2 regions of the Pseudoalteromonas sp. Angola-7 genome follow, and region 2 is predicted to be linked to the other one. Evidence: riboswitches for the same ligand, from Rfam matches in the RefSeq annotation. Region 2 holds a riboswitch; the other holds the start of a gene.

Region 1 (9,956 bases), on a different contig from region 2:
AGAAGGCTTAACCAAGTCAATATTTGCTTGGTTAATAAAACGAAGTTGCAGTAAATTCTGGTTGTTTAATGCAGTCATAAAATCTCGCTTAAAATAATGAGAATATTGAAAGAGATTTTAATGCATGTAGAAAGGAATATTTGCTTTATTATTTATATAAAAAGTGGGTAATGGTTATATTTAATTCATTTAAAACTTATTACAGCATGAAATATTCAATTTTATTTTAGCCAATAAAAAACCCGCCTAAGCGGGTTTTTTTAAAACAGCTTTAAATTATACAGCTTGCTGAATAATTACGTTGTCTGCTTTTTTAGTGTACTGAGGCATACGGTGGAAGTTCAAGTAACGGTATGTATCTGCAGCCGTTGCATTGATTTTCTCTGCGTATTCTTGGTACTCAGCTGGTGTAGGTAATTTACCTAAAATTGCCGCTACTGCAGCAAGCTCAGCTGATGCTAAGAATACATTTGCGCCTGTACCTAAACGGTTAGGGAAGTTACGTGTTGAAGTAGAAACAACCGTTGCTTTATCAGCAACACGTGCTTGGTTACCCATACACAGTGAACACCCTGGCGTTTCGATACGCGCACCAACACGACCAAAGATACCGTAGTAACCTTCGTCAGTTAGTTGGTCTTTATCCATCTTCGTTGGTGGAGCTACCCAAAGTTGAGTTGGGATACGACCAGTAAAGCCATCTAGTAATTTACCCGCAGCACGGAAGTGACCAATGTTAGTCATACAAGAACCGATGAATACTTCGTCGATTTTCTCGCCAGTAACATCAGAAAGTAAACGCGCATCATCTGGGTCATTTGGAGCACAAAGGATTGGCTCTTTAATTTCTGCTAGGTCGATTTCTACAACGTGCTTGTACTCTGCATCAGCGTCAGCTTCCATAAGTTCTGGGTTAGCTAACCACTCTTGCATTGCATTAATACGACGTTCGATTGTACGTACATCGCCGTAACCTTCAGAGATCATCCACTTAAGCATAACAATGTTAGACTCAAGGTATTCGCTGATAGACTCTTTAGAAAGCTTAACAGTACAACCTGCTGCTGAACGCTCTGCTGATGCATCTGATAATTCAAACGCTTGCTCAACAGTTAAGTGCTCAACACCTTCAATTTCTAGTACGCGACCAGAGAATTCGTTGATTTTACCTTTTTTCTCTACTGTTAATAAGCCTTGCTTAATACCGTAGTAAGGGATTGCGTGTACTAGGTCACGTAAAGTGATACCTGGTTGCATTTCACCTTTAAAGCGAACCAAAATAGACTCAGGCATATCAAGTGGCATAACACCTGTTGCTGCTGCGAACGCTACTGCACCTGAACCCGCAGGGAACGAAATACCTAATGGGAAACGTGTATGTGAATCACCACCAGTACCTACAGTATCTGGTAATAACATACGGTTTAACCAAGAGTGAATTACACCATCACCAGGGCGAAGTGAAACACCGCCACGGTTCATGATGAAATCAGGAAGCGTATGGTGGGTGTTTACGTCAATTGGTTTAGGGTAAGCAGAGGTATGACAGAATGACTGCATTGTTAAATCTGCAGAGAAACCTAAGCATGCTAAGTCTTTAAGCTCATCACGTGTCATAGGACCTGTAGTATCTTGCGAACCTACAGTGGTCATTTTTGGCTCACAGTATTGGCCAGGGCGAATACCTGCTACGTTACATGCTTTACCAACCATTTTTTGCGCTAGTGTAAAGCCTTTATCAGACACTTCTGTTACTGCTGGTACTTTAAATACGTCAGTAGCACCTAAACCTAAAGAGGTACGTGCTTTGTCTGTTAAACCACGACCAATGATTAGAGGAATACGGCCGCCGGCACGTACTTCATCTAAAATTACGTCTGATTTAAGCTCAAAAGTAGAGATAACGTCATCAGTACCGTGGCGCTTAACTACACCTTCGTATGGGTAAATATCAATTTGATCACCCATGTTGAACTCATCAACATTTAACTCGATTGGTAACGCACCTGAATCTTCCATTGTGTTGAAGAAGATAGGCGCAATTTTGTTACCTAAACATACACCACCAACGCGCTTATTAGGTACGTATGGGATATCATCACCCATAAACCAAAGCACAGAGTTAGTTGCAGATTTACGAGAAGAACCAGTACCTACAACGTCACCTACGTATGCAAGCGGTAAACCTTGAGTTTTTAATTCTTCAAGTTTAGTGATTGGACCTACTTCACCCGCTTTGTCAGGAGTGATACCGTCGCGCTCATTTTTTAGCATTGCTAAAGCATGAAGTGGGATATCTGGACGTGACCATGCATCTGGTGCAGGTGATAAATCATCAGTGTTTGTCTCGCCGGTTACTTTAAATACAGTAACAGAGATTTTTTCAGCAACAGCTGGCTTGTTAGTAAACCATTCAGCGTCTGCCCAAGATTGAATAATCTTTTTAGCGTGCTCGTTACCTGCTTTTGCTTTTTCTTCTACGTCGTAAAATGCATCAAACATTAATAATGTGTTTGATAGACCTTTTACAGCGATAGGCGCAAGGGTTTCGTCATCAAGTAGCTCAATCATTGGGGCGATGTTGTAACCACCTAACATTGTACCTAATAATTCTGCTGCTTTTTCTTTAGATACTAATGGAGATTGTGCTTCGCCTTTAGCAACTGCCGCTAAAAAGCCTGCTTTGATGTATGCTGCATCATCAACGCCTGGTGGTACGCGGTTGATTAGTAAATCTAAGATGAACTCTTCTTCACCCGCTGGTGGGTTTTTAATTAGTTCAATAAGATCAGCCGTTTGCTGAGCATCTAATGGCGCTGGTACGATACCTAACGCGGCACGTTCTTCTACGTGTTTACGATATTCTTGTAGCACAATATTGCCCTCTTGGTGACGTGAAAGTATTCGGTAGCGCCTCATGCGCAAAAAAAGTAACCCAATACTTATAGTATTCTAACGCGGGATTATAAAGCTTTTATGTATAGATGAAAATCCATCCAGCTAAGCAACTGATTATACCGACTATAAATGTTATGAATAGTGGTAAGCGTAAATTCTATTTTCGTGAATGTTTGTTAAGTAATAATCATTCTTGTTTAATCAAATTAATACTGCATATGCTGTTTTAAAGGCATAAAAAAACCCAGCACTAAGCTGGGTTTTTAAAATAAAGTAAGTAACTATTAACGCTTAACTTTTACACGTTCAATAGATTTTACATGTGCTTCTACACGACGGTTTTCAGCGTGAGCTTCTTTCGTGTTAGCTGTGTTTTTAAGACGTTCTTCACCTAGACCAACAGTTGTAATGCGATCTTCAGCAATGCCATCTTTAATTAGCTCTTGTGCTACATCATCAGCACGCTTTTTAGAAAGCATCTTGTTGTAGTTTGCGTTACCTACCGCTGACGCGTGGCCTTCAAGTAGTACAGTTGTATCTTCGTGCTCTTTTAAGAACTCAGATACTGATGCAATGTCGTCAAAGTAACGTTGACCAACTTGTGCAGAATCATGTGGGAAAGTAACTAATAAGCTTGTTGTTACTTCACGGTCTTCGTATAAAGTACAGCCATCGCCATCAACAGCGTCTGTCATTGGCGTGTTAGGACATTTATCATCTTTATCTAGGATGTTGTCGTTGTCGCTGTCTTTAGGTTCTACAGGTACTTCTACTACTGCTGTAGGCGCTGGCTCTACAGGCTGTGCAGGCATAGAGTTTTGGCCAAATAAGTAGTTAATACCAATTTTAGCACCTACATCTGTGTAACCTTTATCAAGACCTTGGTATACCGCAGTTTCAGCGTTTACGAAAAAGCCATCAGTAATAAAGTGTTGGTAACCAACACCTGCGTTTAAGAATGTGTTGTCATCTACTACGTCCATTTCTTTAATACCGAATAGACCGTAGAAAGGACCGCCGTCAAGGTGGTAAAGCGCATCAATACCGTAACGCTCGCCGTCGATATTATTACGATTGCCCGCAGCTTTATCGAACGCGTTAAAGTCCATATCTGCATACTCAAGGCGTGCGCTCCAGTAATCGCTGAAACGGTAACCTGCTTCTACACCCCAACCAGTTGACTCGTTTACGTCAAGGCCAGCTTGAGCGCGCATGTTTTCCCATGACGCATCATAGTAGTCACCAAATGCACCAATGTAGAAACCTTCTTCTTTATCGGCAGCGAATGTAGACGCGCTAGTTGCAGCTAACGCAATTGCAATTGTAAGTGATTTTAATTTCATTGTTTTCTTCCCATTTTAACAACTTAGAAAATTGTAGCTAATCAATACTAGCTCAACCAGTTTTGTACACACTACCCGAGCTTTTGTTAATCGATACTTAACGAAAAATAAAGTTTATAAATTTTTTCAACGATCTACAGGCATTCCAACCACCAATTGTAGGTTAAGTAAAAATTTTTACCTAATCTGCAATTAATAAATTATGGTAATTTATAAATAGTTACTTTTTATGAATGCGCACAATAACACCGAGCGAGTAACTGCTCAATCATTGTACACTGCATTATTTAAAAATGACTATTTATAATCAAAAACTTACAATTAATTACAATACTTAAGTACCGCAAAAAGTTTGATAGCCCTTGTCATCTTTACCTGTCTCTTGAAAGCGGGCTAAGTTAGCTGTTTTATCATATGGGTTACTCATCACCATTAAAAAGTCGCTTAGCAGCTCGCTCTCGCCGTGCTGATTATATTGCGCAAGTATTTCTTCGACGATGTGATTACGCGGTATAACCCTTGGGTTAGCCGCTCTCATTAGGTTATAGCTGTTTTCATCACATCTTTTTTGCCATAACTGGGCCCATTGCGTTAATTCATCTGGCACTTTGCCACCCTCTAGTGACTCGGTTAGGGCATCAAAGGTATTGGTGTAATCGAGCTTATGCTCTTGAAATAACAATAATAACTTACTTACAAGCTCTACATCGTCTTCTTTATAACCTGCTAAGCCTAATTTTTGTGCCCACATTTGATTATATTGCGCGTTAAATAACGTAGAAAACTGATTAATTAGCGGCGTCATTAAACTTACAGCTTGTTCGTCATCTTCATCTATTAGCGGGATTAGGCTCTCAGCTAAACGCGCGCAGTTCCAACTTACAATATTTGGCTGATTACCATAGGCATAGCGACCTTGCTTATCAATTGAGCTAAACACGGTATCAAAATCAAAGGTATTCATCATTGCACACGGGCCGTAGTCGATAGTTTCGCCGCTTATCAAGGTATTATCAGTATTCATAACGCCATGAATAAAGCCTACTCGCATCCAGCTAATAACCAGCGCTAGCTGACTATTTATAACGGCTTCTAAAAAGTCTAAATAGCGCTGAGCCCCTGTTGATTGAATACTTGGGTAATGGCGTTCAATGGCTACATCAGCTAATTTTTTTAATCCCTCTACATCACCTTGAGTTGCTAAATACTGAAACGAGCCAACGCGAATATGACTACTTGCTAAGCGGGTAACAATTGCGCCTGGTTGCGGCGGATTACGATAAACAGCTTCGCCTGTGCCGACAACAGCTAAACACCGCGTGGTTTTAATTCCTAAGCCATGCATAGCTTCGCTCATAATATACTCGCGAATAGCGGGGCCTAGTGCACATCGTCCATCGCCTCCTCTTGAAAAAGGCGTGGCGCCTGAGCCTTTTAACTGAATATCCCACAGCTGATTTTTATCATCGCTGATAGCACCCAGTAAGTGCGCTCGCCCATCCCCCAAGCGCGGCGAAAAGTGCCCAAACTGATGCCCAGAATAGCCAAGCGCTACAGCATTTACCGGTTGTGGCTCGTTACCAGCAAAAGTACTGGCCCGCAGCGCTGGCTCAACATCTATATTAAACTGCTGTGCTAACGCTTCGTTCCACAAAAGTAATTGCGGGGCTGCAACGCTTGAAGGACTGTCCTCTATTGCGAAGTTATCTGCTATGTCAGTGTATCTTGGCACTAGTTTCATGGTTAATCCTCTGTTTGTTGGCTTATGCCTACGCGATTGTCGCCCACGCTGTAAGCCACAATTAAGCTAAGTTCTTGCAGGCTCAAACCACTTTGCTTTTGCATTTCGTTAAAAAACGCCTGTGCGGCAGTGAGTGATTTTTTAGTTTGCAGGCCGCCATCGATAATTTTGTGCGCTCTTAGGTAACTTTCTACATCTCGCGAAAGTAAAAAAGTATCTTTACCAAGCGCTCTTAAGGCATACGGGCCTGTATTGCCGCCCAAACGGGCGCCGTGTTTTTTTAAATGCGCCCATAAACCAATAATGTCATCGTTTGGCCAGTTAGCTACAAACTTGCTAAAACTGCCATGTTGCTGTGCTATTTCGTGGATCATGTAGGCATTTTCAGGAATTGTTTTTACCTTTTTATAATTACGAATAATACGCTCATCAGTTGCTTTTTGCTCGAGCATATCGGGCGGCATCATAAGTAATTTATCAACACTAAATTGCCAAAAAACCTCTCTGAAACCGGGCCATTTACTGTTTATTACCGACCAGTAAAACCCGCTTTGAAATACTTTTCGGGTAAACTCTTCAAGCCAGTCGTCGTCACTTAATGCGCTTAATGCTTTTTTAGATAAGGGTTTTGCGAGTAATAACTTAAGCATTTTTTCAGAACCTTTTCGCTCTACTGCTCGCTTATAAATATCGCTAAATTTTTCCATACTTATTAAATACCTCATCACTGCTCATAGGGTTAGTTTACGAGAAAAGCAGCTAATACGTAACCACCCACATTTTCGATGAACTAATCTGTATCCTGCAACTTGACACCTAGACGGCTAAAATGTTTTAATCGCCGCAATTACCCTATTTAAATTGTATTTTGTTAAACCTTTTGCGGTTAAACAAAATACAAAGGGCTAGAAGAGGTGCGTTATTCAGGTAGCGTATGTTAGGAGCGCAAACTCCAGTGAGCATATGTGAGGGGAATACCGCCGAGAGGTAAACGCTTTTGCGAAGCAATTACTTCGGGCGACTAGGTTGAATCCTAGCGACTGTCACCAATAGCTGTTTTAGAGCAGCTTATTAGTTTGGTGGAGAGCTTCTGGTCTTAAATAATAAGGCCGTGCGCCCTATTATTTTAAGCCCATTCGCTCTTCGAATACTGTTCGAACGACGTTAATGCGGCTCACATCATACAGCCTCCTTAATATCTCGAACACCTTATAGGTTCGTAAGAGATGATTCACAACTTCAATTTAGACGACTACGCACTGTGGACAGCGCTTGTTACGCCGTTTGATCAACAAGGTAATGTTGACTACGACACGCTCACAACACTTGTTAGCGAACAAGAAGCGGCACACAACGGTATTTTACTGCTCGGTAGCACAGGTGAAGGCTTAGCCCTTACACTTAAAGAGCAGCAAGGCATTGTTGAGCACGTGTGCCAATTAAAACCAAGTGTACCGCTTATGGTTGCTGTTGGTGGTAGTAACTTGGCCCAACAAAAAGAGTGGGTTAGCTACTGTAACCAATTACCTATTCACAGCTACTTATTAGGCTCGCCTCTTTATGCAAAACCAGGGGCTGTAGGTCAAACACATTGGTACGAAAGCTTATTAAACGAAAGCGCGCATCCGTGTATGTTGTACAACGTACCTGGGCGCAGCGGTGTAAGCATTCCTATCGAAACCATTGAAAACTTAAAAGCGCATCCAAAACTGTGGGCTTTAAAAGAAGCCAGTGGCAACATCACCCAATTTGAAGCATACCGACAAGCCGCGCCTAATTTAGCGCTATACAGTGGCGACGATGCACTTATGCCCTACTTTGCCCAAGCAGGTGCAAAAGGCTTAGTTTCGGTTGCGGCCAATGCATGGCCTTTGCAAACACACGAATTTGTAAAGCGCAGCCTAAGCGGTCAACACCCCAATTTATTTGCTCAGTGGACTCGCGCTATTAATAGCCTATTTGCTGTAGCAAACCCTATTCCCGTTAAAGTGCTAATGCACCAGCAAGGGCGTTTAAATAGCCCACTGTTGCGTCCACCTTTAACGCATCTTGAGTTAACGCAAACCGATTGCATTACCACTGCAAACGACACCATTTTATCTTGGCATTAAACACAGGTTTTTATAATGAGCTGGTTAGAACTACTAAATAATTTAGAATCGGGCGCAGTACGCGCAGCATCACAAAACGAAAGCGGCCAATGGGAAGCTAACGTAGAAGTAAAGCAAGGCATTTTAGAAGCCTTTAAAAATGGCACTAACACCGAGTTTGCAGGCGGGTTTGTAGATAAACACAACCTTGCACCACAAGAATTTAGCACTGAAGATGGCGTGCGTATGGTACCAGGTGGTACCAGTGTTCGCCGCGGTGCCTACGTAGCTAAAGGCACTATTATTATGCCACCAGCGTACGTAAATATTGGCGCATACATCGACGAAGGGACTATGGTTGATAGCCACGCATTAGTGGGTTCGTGTGCACAAGTTGGTAAAAATGTACATTTAAGTGCAGCTGTTCAACTTGGTGGTGTACTTGAGCCAATTGGGGCAAGCCCAGTCGTGGTTGAAGACGATGCGTTTATTGGCGCAGGTTGCGTGATTGTTGAAGGCGTAGTTGTTAAAAAAGGTGCAGTACTGGCACCAGGCGTACGTTTATCTGCAACCATTCCGGTATACGACTGCGTTAACGAGCGTCAGCTAGATAAAGGCGAACCAATCCCAGAGTACGCTATTGTAATACCAGGCTCTCGCCCTGCGTCTAACGAATGGGCTCGTGAGCAAGGCCTAAGCATGTCGTGTGCACTCATTGTTAAATACCGCGACGAGCAAAGCGATGCATCGTTATTGCTAGAAGAGGTTTTACGATAATGAGCTTTTTGAGCACGCCTATCAAGGCCGCCGTAAATACACTTACTCAGCAACTTGATACACCTTTTTTTGTTTACGACTTAGACAAACTAAACGCACACCTTACCCGTTTAGTTGCGCAAACCGATGTAAAGCTTTGGTATGCGGTAAAAGCCAATCCGCTTTCTAAGGTTATTCAATGCCTAGACAGCGCCGGATTTAACTTTGACGTAGCAAGTAAAGGTGAGCTTGAACAAGTCCTTGCACAAGGTATTAGTTCACAGCGCGTGCTCAACACAGGGCCTGCAAAGAGCCCTAAACAAATTAAACACTTTATTGAGCGCGGCGTGCGTATTTTTGTTGCCGAAAGCCTCAATCAAGTACGTTGGTTAAACCAGCAAGCGCAGCTGCAAAATACGCAGCTGCAAGTATTACTGCGTGTGCAATTACGCTGGCCAGAAGGTGAAAAAAACCCATTAGGGGGTGACAGCCTTACACCGTTTGGGCTTGGTTGCGATGAATGGCAAGCGCTCAATACTGGCGATTACCCAGCACTTAATTTTGATGGCCTACATATTTTTCAGTGGGGCAACATGCTTAGCACGCAAAAGCTAAGCGAGCTGTGGTCGCAAATGATTGCACCGCTTACCACCTTGGCTAATAACTTAAATATAAACCTGAAAATTTTAGACTTAGGCGGCGGTTTAGGTATTCCTTACACACCAAACGATGCAACACTTGAGTGGGATGGATTAATCACCGCGCTGGCAAAAATTAAAAAAGATGCGGGTGTAGACGAGCTTTGGATGGAGCTTGGCCGTTACGCTGTAGGCGAATGCGGTCATTACGCTAACCCCGTCGTTGAGTGCAAACAAAACTACGGCCAACAGCAAGTTATTTTAACCGGTGGTATTAACCACTTATTGCGCCCTGCTGTTACAAGCCAAGATTTTCCTGCGGCGTTACTGCGCGAATCAACAGCGCCAGAACAAGCAATGAGCTTATATGGCCCATTATGTACTGCCCTTGATTGCTTAGGCGAGCATACCCTACCAAGCGATTTAAACGAGCAAGACTGGCTGGTGTTTAGCCAATGTGGTGCCTATGGTTTTACCGAAAGCATGCCCT
Region 2 (9,956 bases):
CTTAAGTTGGCCAAGGTTGGTTTTAAGGGTGGCTTTATTTACCAGTTCAAATTCGCTTTTAAGAGCGCTGTAATCTAAAAACCATTGCTCAATTTGGGTTTGCCTGCGTTCTATATCGCGCGATTGCTGTACGTATAAGCTTTGCTTTTGCTCAAACTCGTGTTTTTCGTGCTCTATGTCTTCAAGGGCAATGGCTAGTTCGCTTAGTTGCTCTTCTTGGTAGGTATCAAAGTCTATTAATGCTTGATCAATTTTAGGCGCGTAGGCTGCTAACTTACCTTTAAGCACAGTTTGGTTTTCAAGCATTGATTCAAGCGCTGTTATTGGCTCTTGCATTGATTCAAGCGCTTTTAATTCGCGTTTAGCACGATTTACTTTATCAAACGAGCGACGCCATACTTCGTAAAAGTCCACTTTAGAGTTAGACATATGGCGTTCAAACACACGCAGCATAAAGCGTTTAACATCGCTTGCGCCTAATTTGTGTAAGTTAAGAATACGCCTAAAAATTTCTTTATAAATGGCGGAGTCTTGCACGTTATTAAGCGGGATCATTTTTAAATTAATGTCGCCGTCAAAAGGGGTTGCGCCGCCGGTAAGCAGGGCGTTTAGCTCTTGTGCTTTAAGCTCTATAGGGTTGTAACCTTGCGTTTTTAAATGATTAAACAGCTTGGTAAACTTAATAATGGTATTACCTTGCGTGTACTGCGCTAAATCAAGTTTGCCCTGATAACAAAAGTACTGGTGCGCGTAACCGGCTATTTTACCAAGGCCTGCTACACCAATAACCACCGAGCCATGGGGGAGGTTGGCTTCGAGCAAAATGTACGACTGATCCGATGAAAAATAAAATTTACGGGTTTCATCTAAATCGTGCCCGTCCCATTCGGTTAGGCGCAAATCATTTATTAGCGGAAATTGCAGGGCGTTAATAACCGAGCTTTTACCGGTATTGTTAGGTGCACAAATAGAGCTGCTTTTATCAAGCGGAATAACACATTTTGCATAGCCTGCGGTATTAAGTAGGGCGAGTTTACTTAGTCCGTATAAGTTTTTCATTGCTCGTCCTCTGTAATGTAGGTTTCTTCGTTTACTTCCATAAGTGCATCAATATAGCGGTGAATAGGCGCTTGTAGCATAAAGCCGCCTTCGACTTCGCGGGCAAGGCCTAAACGTACCATGCGCAGGTATACGTCTTTTCGTAAATCTGAGCCCGAAAATATCTCAAGTTGATCAAACAAGTGTTTATTAATTTGCACTAAGGTTTGCATCAGTTCTAAGTCGTTTACTTCATCAAATAGGGCACGCATTGGGTCTTTACCCGTATTGGCAAAGTGCTCAATTAAAATGTAAATAGTCAGTGCAATAGCACGGGATATTTTACCCATGTTTGGCGTGCTTTCGTCGCTGGCAAAGTAGTAAAAGCCGCGGCTGTCGTGTTTTAAATCGTGGCCAAGGGCGTTAAATAAGGCGCTGTAAGATTCTATGTGCTGGTCAAGCTCTTGCCACATTACGTTGTCTTGTTCGCAAATATGGTAACCCGCACCTAATTTTTTATTAATGGCTTGTAGGTGCGTAAGCTCGTCTAAGTTTATATGTGTCATGTGTTACTCGTCTGCCTGTGTATCTGGCTGAGGCGCAGAATTAAATGGGTATAACGAAAAATGTTGGCCGGCAATTTTTACGCGTGTTTTTTCATCGCTTTGGCTAATGTGAATTTCACTGTCGCTGACTAGTTTTTGATATAAAAATAGCATTTCGTCGGCGTCTAATTCTGGGTAGCTTTCATCTAAAAATTGCAGTAATGGCTGGGGCTTTTTACGTTTTTTATTAAAGCGTTTTGCAAAGCTTGTTTTAACATCGTGGTAATCAGGAATGTTTGGCGTAACAAATGCCGGCACGTCTTGTTGCTCTGGGAGCTGGTATTCTTCGTGTTCAAATTCTACCAAGCTTGCCATATAGGCAACTATATGACGCTGCTGGCCAAGCGAATAACGCTGCGCATCGCTTACAAAGTTTGGTTGTACCGCGCTTAGCATGTTGTCTACGCCATTTTTACGCACAAGGCCCAGCACTTTTGCTGCCTGGCGGGTAATTAGGTTATTACGGCGTAGCTCTTCGCGCAGTGGCATAAGCATATCGGCACTTTTGCGTAAGCTTTCTCGGCCAACTAAATGCATTTCGAGTATCCGAGTACGCAATTGCTCAAGCATACGTTTGTCGTTGTAGGCTTTACCTGAGCGTTCAATGTGCTCTATTTGCTTACTTATTTGTTGCTCAATAAGTGTAAAACAGGCATGAAAGTCACCGCGAATATCGACCATTTCAAGCATCGGCTCTATGTATTCGTCAAAGGCTTCTATTACCGCTTTGTAGCGCTTTTGCAAAGATTGCACCGCGTGATCAGATTTAGCTTGCTCAACAATGTTTAAAATAGCGTTTTCGTTGTGCGCGTAAAGCTTCATTATTTTACGCACCCGATCATCCATAATGCGGCTATAGCGGCGTAAATCGTCAAAGTCTTCTATTTCGCCGGCATTATCTAAACGGTTTCCTAGGCGTGCTAAATCATCAACCAAAACGCTAATTTCTTGTGCTAAACCTAGGTGTTCTTCTTGTAATAAAAAGGTCGCAAAATCGGCAATGGCGCGGTTTATTTCAAGCTGGGATGATTTAGCCAATGGAATAAGTATATCTTGATTGAGCAAACGATTTGTTTCTTTGTAAATGCGCTCGTTTGTCCATGTGGGCTGTTTTTGCTTAATAGCGTTTTGCACGTCTTTGAGGCTAAAGTCGGCCATTTTAAAACGTTTAAATAATAGCTCTAAAACACCCCAATGTTCGCTAAGGGTGTTAAGCAGCTTTTTAGCTGGGATCATAATGCGGTGATACATCCTAGTAATGAGTTAACTACACTTAAAGCAGAGCGTAGTTTTTATATTTTTATAATAAAAAGTACTCGTTATTAACTGGCTTAATTTACACATTTTTTTAGCTGGCGTACAGGCGAGTTACATTAAGCGCTGTAAAAGTAGCCAGCAATGTAAACCTTGGCTAAATTATTCGCGTTATATTAACTAAAACACCTTGACAGCTAGACGTCTAAACGATAACTTTCAAAGCCCCGCTACACAGTGGGGTTTTGTTTTATTAGCCACAGGTTAATACAACATTCAGAAGAGGTGCGATACTTAGGTATTTAATGGTAGGTGACGAACGCCCATAACCATTAAAGAGGGAAGTACTCGCCGAGGAAAACAAGGTTACGTCAACCGTGTTTTTCGGTTTATGGGGCTGAATCCCCAAAACTGTCACCAACTTAGGTGGAGAGCTTCTGGCAGTGGACACATCTTATTTGCATTCCTTTGCCAAGTTCTTCTTGTTTTTTAGCGGTTTGGATACCGCGAAAGGAGACGAAATGACTACCCAATCAGTGCCACAAACAGTATCAGGCGCAAAATCAGATTACATCGTTGCCAAATTTGGCGGAACCAGTGTTGCAAACTTTGAAGCGATGAGTCGCTGCAGCGAAATTATTGTTGCAGATAAAAGCGTACGTATTGTAGCTGTGAGCGCCAGTGCCGGCGTAACTAACCACTTAGTTGCACTGTGCAAATCCGACCTTAGTAAAGAGCAGCGCCAAGCACACATAGATGGCGTATTGGCTATTCAACAGGCTATTTTAGATGAGCTGTCGCTTGATGCCGATTTAGCGGTGGGTTTTAACGAGACGTTAAAAGCGTTTCAAACGTTAGCCCTTGAAATACTCACTACTGATCAACAACACGATGAGCTGCTTAGCTTTGGCGAACGTTTATCGTCTTATTTATTTGCTCAAGTGTTGCGCTTAAAAGGCTTAAATGCAGATAGGTTTGATGTACGCAAAGTGCTTAAAACAGACAGCCAATTTGGTAAAGCAACGCCCGATGTTGCGGCCACTGCACAAGCGGCTAAAGACCTGTTAATTCCGTTATTAGATGAGCAAGTAATAGTTACACAAGGGTTTATTGGTAGTGATGAATTTGGCCAAACCACAACGCTTGGTCGTGGTGGCTCTGACTACAGTGCGGCGTTATTAGCAGAGGCTATTAACGCTAAAAGTGTACACATTTGGACCGATGTAGTGGGTATTTTTAGCACCGACCCGCGTTTATGCGCTAAGGCAACGCCAATTGCCCGTTTAAGCTTTGATGAAGCCGCAGAAATGGCGACATTTGGCGCAAAAGTATTGCACCCTGCAACTATTTTACCAGCAAGCCGTAGCCATATTAATGTATTTGTAGGCTCTAGCCGCGAGCCAGAGCGCGGAGGAACGTGGATTGAGCGTGAAAAATCGCAGCAGCCAGGTATTCGTGCCGTTACGCAGCGTAAAAACCAAATATTGCTAACGCTTAAAAGCCCAGAAATGTTATTAGCAAGTGGCTTTTTGGCCCGTGTATTTACTATTTTAAGTGAATTTAATATATCGGTAGATTTAGTTACTACCTCAGAAATAAGTGTTGCCATTACGCTCGATAACGCGCCTAATGCCTCGCGACCTGAGCTTGAGCAAGCGTGTTTAGATAAATTGGCCGAATTTTGTCATGTATCGGTTGAAAACAACTTAACCTTAGTGGCGCTTATAGGCTCTGAAATACAGCTACGCCAGCACGAAATGAACCTAATGAACGTATTAAAAGAGTTTAATATTCGATTAATTTGTCATGGTGCAAGCAAGCACAACTTATGCTTTTTAGTAGAGCAAAGCGAGTCAGATACAGTGGTACAAGCAATACACAGCCGCTTATTAGAAAGCGCTGCTTAAGCTTTTAAAGCCAAGTTATTAAGTATCCAAGTTATTAAGTATAAAGCACCGCCAGTCGGTGCTTTTTTTATGCGCCACGCTTATATCAAACTCCTCATTGGCAACCGTTATGCTGTTACTCGATGCTGTAAGGTTTAACAAAGAAAATTCATCAAATACATTTGGGCTAAGCAATTGCGCTATTGGGCGGCTAGTTGCTTTAGCGAGTGACTCTTTTAAGGTCCAAATTCTAAAAAAGCGGTGGGCTTGCTCTTTTATAGCCAAAGGGGCGGTAATTAAGGCAATTTCAGCCTTATGATAAAAATGCTTAGCGAGCTTTTCGAATGGGCGTTTTAAGTTTATTTTTTCAATATCAAAGCCAAACTCCGCCTTAGTAACATTAAGTGCAACGCCAACTAAGCCATGTGAGTGCGAAATACAGGTATTAATAACGGTGTTGTTTATATGGAGCTGTAGTTTTGAGCATTCTTCATTAAAGTGGGTGCTCATTTTATTAAGCGGTATGTGTGCGTATTGGGGCTGAGTATGCTTTGCAAGTTGCTTTAGTAATATACGCGATGCTACATATTCTTGCTTTGCTTGCATGCGTTTACGGCGATTTATAACGCTTAGCTCAAATGGGCTTAGGTACTGGGTTAAATCAAGGTGTTCTACATTAAGTGTGTTGGCATTAAACACTAAAATAGTATTGTTGCTAGGGGGTAAATCGCTATAAAAAGAGGGAGCAATACTTAGGGTGTTTTTAAAAAAGAGGTTAGTCATACGCGCTTAAAATAAGTGAGTGCTGTAATTATGAGCGGTTAACAGCGCTTATTTATGCCAAAAGCAATTTTATTACTCAGTTGGCATTAAATATGGTTTAATTCACAATAATCAAAGAATAACAGAATTTGTAGATGTATGGCACAAGTGCGTGATGGATTTCAAAGCCGTTTTGGTTTTGTTTTAGCCGCTGCAGGCGCAGCAGTGGGTTTAGGTAATATTTGGGGTTTTCCTACGCAGGCGGCCAACCATGGTGGCGGTGCATTTTTATTGGTTTACTTTGTAGTTATATTTTTACTTGCGCTACCTGCGCTTTATACCGAACTTTATTTAGGCCACCAAGCGCAAGCAAACCCAGTAAAAGCATTGGGTAATGCGTGGCAAAATACCAACAAAAAAGTAGGGGCTGCCGCAGGATATATTGGCCTTGCGGGCGCTGTGGTTATGCTTAGCTTTTATTCTATTGTAGCTGGGTGGATGCTCTCTTACGCGATAGAGCCTATTACTACATTTTTTGGTTTTACCGCCGCAAGCGAATTTTTACACAGCGACTCTATGGTGCGTAATTTTATATTTACGCCGCTTATGCTTATTTTAACCGCCAGTATTATTTTAAAAGGGGTTAAGTCGGGTATTGAAACTTGGTCACGTCGTTTAATGCCATTGTTATTGGTGCTACTAATAGGCTTAATTTTTTATATAGCTAGTTTAGAAGGCGCCAGCGAAGGGTTTGCTGCTTATTTAATTCCTAATTTTAGCCAAGTGCTTGACCCAAATTTAATTATTGCTGCAATGGGGCAGGCGTTTTTCTCGCTCTCATTAGGGGTTGGCTGCATGATGATTTATGGCTCGTACCTGCAGCCAGATGCAAACCTGCCAAAACTAACTGCAAGCGTTGCACTACTTGATACCAGTGTGGCATTTTTAGCAGGTTTACTGATAGTGCCTGCAATTTATGTAGCGCAGCATAACGGGGTAGAGGTGTTTAGCGGCGGAAAACTTATAGGTGAAGGGCAGCTTATATTTGCTATTTTGCCTGAGCTTTTTAGTACCATGGGCGAAATTGGCTTACTAATTGGGTTACTGTTTTTTGTACTTATGTCGATTGCATCGGTTACATCGACTATTTCTACCACAGAAATACCGGTAGCGTTTTTAGTAGAAAACCACCGCGTAGATCGTACTAAAGCAACGTGGGCCGTTAGCCTAGTGGTGTTAATATGCGCTAGTGCAATAATATTAAACTTTGAGTGGTTATTTGGTTTAGTGATCATGCTATTTACTCAGTACCAACTTCCACTTATGGGGCTGTTTTATTTTATAACCGCAGGTTGGATGTGGAAACGCGGTAATAAGCTTCATAAAGCCAGCACCGGCACGCATTACTGGTTTGCTCAATACATTCGTTTTGTGTGCCCAGTATTAATGACTCTTGTTTTTGCAAACGTTGCGTTTGGCTAAAGTATTTTAAGCTTTACCCGTTATGTAAATAGCAAAACGGGTAAAGCTAAATTAATGGGCCGCAGCTTTATAAAACCTCATTAGTTAAAGGTCTCTGTTCATTAATTTCTATTGCGTTTTGTATGGTGGTATTGGCAATTTCGCTAAGGGCTTCTTGAGTAAAAAAGCCTTGGTGGCCAGTTATTAATACGTTTTTAAAACTAACTAAGCGCGAGAATATATCGTCTTGGTTTATCTCGTCGCTATGGTTTTTAAAAAATAGCTCCGACTCCTGCTCGTACACATCAAGCCCTAAATACCCTAGCTTTTTAGTTTTAAGCGCATTTATACACGCTTTGCTATTAAGTAGCGCACCGCGCGAAGTGTTAATTAGCATTACCCCAGGTTTCATTTTATTAAATGCATCGTCATTTATTAAATGGTGTGTTTGCTCATTCAGTGGGCAGTGCAGTGAAATTATATCGCTTTGAGTAAGCAGCGAATCTAAATCGGTAATGGTGTAATTGCCAGGTGTTGCATAAGGGTCGCACACTAAAACATCCGCGCCAAAGCCATTTAAAATATTACAAAGGGCAAGGCCAATTTTACCACAACCTATAATGCCAACTGTTTTGCCGTGTAAGTTAAAGCCTAATAAACCGTTTAAATCAAAGTTGTCTTCGCGTACGCGGTTATAGGCTTTATGTGTTTTACGGCTAAGGGTAAGCATAAGTGCAACACAGTGCTCAGCTACGGCTTCTGGGCTGTATGCGGGTACTCGTAATACCTTAATGTTGTGTGCTTTGGCAGCCACTAAATCAACATTATTAAACCCTGCGCAGCGAAGTAAAATAGTATTAATTCCATGCTCAGCAAGGTGCTCAATAACGAAGGCGTTAACCGTGTCGTTTACAAATACACACACAGCATCAAACCCTTTAGCAAGCAGGGCTGTTTGCTCGTTCAGTGCTTGCTCAAAGTAACAAATCTCTATTTGCGGGTGTTTGTTAATACTGCGCTCAAAAAAAGGCTGCTCGTATTTTTGCGTACTAAAAAAAGCAATGTTCATGTTATTTACTCCAAAGCCTAGCTGTTATACCAATGCGCATAATCAAGTGATCTATTTTGAGGATGTAAAAACGCGTTGATAGTAAGGCAAAAAATTCGCTATTTAGTTGTTCTCGGCAATTGCTCCTGCATTGCTCTACCTTCTGCATCCATGCAGTCGTAAATGAGAGTTTTTTAACGCAGATAGCGACACGTTTAGCCTCTAAAATAATTAAGTATTATTGCCGATTGGTGTTATACATAACCTTAAACTAGTTTAATAAAGCATGCTTGAGTAACCACCCATTTATTGATTTAGAATAATTAAGCGCCTTTTAATGCATTAAAGTTGGGTATTATTTTTGCGTTATTTAAGTTATTAGCGTTTAGTGCGCTAGGTAAGTTTGCCTCAATGACCTGTTTAAGCGTTTCGGGCTTGGTGCGCGGCGCATAACGTGCAACGAGCTGACCTTGTGGGTTAATTAAAAACTTGGTGAAGTTCCACTTTACTGCGCGGTTTTGCGAAATACCACGGGTATGCGACTTTAAATAATTAAACAGCGGATGCGCCTCGGGCCCATTTACCATTACCTTACCAAACACTTTGAACGACACGTCAAATTGCCCTTGATAAAAGTCTTTAATCGCGAGGTTATCAAGCGGCTCGTTTTGGCCAAATTGATGACACGGAAACGCTAAAATAGTGAAACCGCTATTTTTATATTCCTGATAGAGCTTTTCTAGCGAACTTAATTGCACCGAAAAATTACATTTACTTGCTGTATTAACAATAAGTACTGTTTTGCCTTTTAGCTGGCTAAGCGCAAAGCTTTCGCTGTTGTACAAAGGGGCACTAAATTGATAAATACTATCCATGGTTACCTACTTATTTCCTTACGTTGGAAATTTATAAAGACTTAATTCGCTTTTTAAGCAGCCGATTGACATAATCGGGCATAGTTTCTAAGTTAGCAGGAAAATAAGGCACTTTTATGTCAATCAATGTTGCATTTATAGGTTTAGGGGTAATGGGTTACCCAATGGCAGGGCATTTAGCAAAAGCGGGCTTTAATGTGTGTGTATATAACCGCACTCAAGCAAAGGCGCAAAGCTGGGTAGATGAGTATGCAGGAAGCTTTGCTACCACGCCGCGAGAAGCTGCTAATAATGCTGATATTGTATTTATGTGTGTAGGTAATGATGATGACTTACGTGCGGTTGTTTATGGTGAAAATGGTGTTTTAGCGGGGATGGCCGTTAATAGCATTTTGGTTGACCATACTACTACATCGGCTGAAGTAGCCCGTGAAGTAGCAGAAAAAGCAGCCCTGCAAAATATAGATTTTATAGACGCGCCTGTATCAGGCGGACAAGCAGGTGCTGAAAACGGCGTGCTTACAGTCATGGCTGGCGGTAACGAAGCTGTTTTCACTAAAGTGCAACCCGTAATGGCAGCATATAGCCGTTTTAGCCAGTTATTAGGCGATGTGGGCGCAGGACAGTTATGTAAAATGGTTAATCAAATTTGTATTGCCGGCGTAGTGCAAGGCTTAGCCGAGGGCTTACATTTTGCCAAACAAGCAGGGCTTGATGGTGAAAAAGTAATTGAAACCATTTCAAAAGGGGCTGCGGGTTCGTGGCAAATGGAAAACCGCTACAAAACAATGTGGGCAGGTGAGTACGAGTTTGGTTTTGCCGTAGATTGGATGCGCAAAGATTTAGGCATCGCGCTTGATGAAGCTAAAAACAACGGCGCTACGTTACCGATGACTGCAACGGTTGATCAATATTACGCCGACGTACAAGCGCTAGGTGGCGGCCGATACGATACATCAAGCTTACTAGCACGCATTGAAGCACTACATAAAAAATAACGTTTGTATGCCTAGTTAAATGCGAAGCT

Evidence for each region. A riboswitch is a leader RNA that binds a small molecule or an ion and turns the genes downstream of it on or off. The one in region 2 is predicted to bind lysine.
Region 1: linked by a shared signal. The riboswitch ahead of dapA (4-hydroxy-tetrahydrodipicolinate synthase) and the one ahead of lysC (lysine-sensitive aspartokinase 3) in region 2 are both predicted to bind lysine.

The regions. Positions count from the first base shown of each region.
Region 1 covers NZ_JAQREL010000013.1:66,403-76,358, reverse strand. The annotation lists gene PSH50_RS16050 (2OG-Fe dioxygenase family protein) at 1-78, opposite strand, end outside; gene acnB (bifunctional aconitate hydratase 2/2-methylisocitrate dehydratase) at 277-2,874, opposite strand; gene PSH50_RS16040 (OmpA family protein) at 3,183-4,241, opposite strand; gene PSH50_RS16035 (YdiU family protein) at 4,576-5,982, opposite strand; gene PSH50_RS16030 (DNA-3-methyladenine glycosylase I) at 5,985-6,689, opposite strand; lysine riboswitch at 6,884-7,080, shown strand; gene dapA (4-hydroxy-tetrahydrodipicolinate synthase) at 7,209-8,093, shown strand; gene PSH50_RS16020 (2,3,4,5-tetrahydropyridine-2,6-dicarboxylate N-succinyltransferase) at 8,109-8,849, shown strand; gene PSH50_RS16015 (PLP-dependent decarboxylase) at 8,849-9,956, shown strand, end outside.
Region 2 covers NZ_JAQREL010000001.1:347,016-356,971, reverse strand. The annotation lists gene PSH50_RS01675 (ATPase) at 1-1,059, opposite strand, end outside; gene PSH50_RS01670 (hypothetical protein) at 1,056-1,604, opposite strand; gene PSH50_RS01665 (hypothetical protein) at 1,608-2,879, opposite strand; lysine riboswitch at 3,170-3,342, shown strand; gene lysC (lysine-sensitive aspartokinase 3) at 3,419-4,804, shown strand; gene PSH50_RS01655 (4'-phosphopantetheinyl transferase superfamily protein) at 4,823-5,566, opposite strand; gene PSH50_RS01650 (sodium-dependent transporter) at 5,705-7,027, shown strand; gene PSH50_RS01645 (2-hydroxyacid dehydrogenase) at 7,095-8,075, opposite strand; gene PSH50_RS01640 (glutathione peroxidase) at 8,378-8,929, opposite strand; gene PSH50_RS01635 (NAD(P)-dependent oxidoreductase) at 9,046-9,927, shown strand.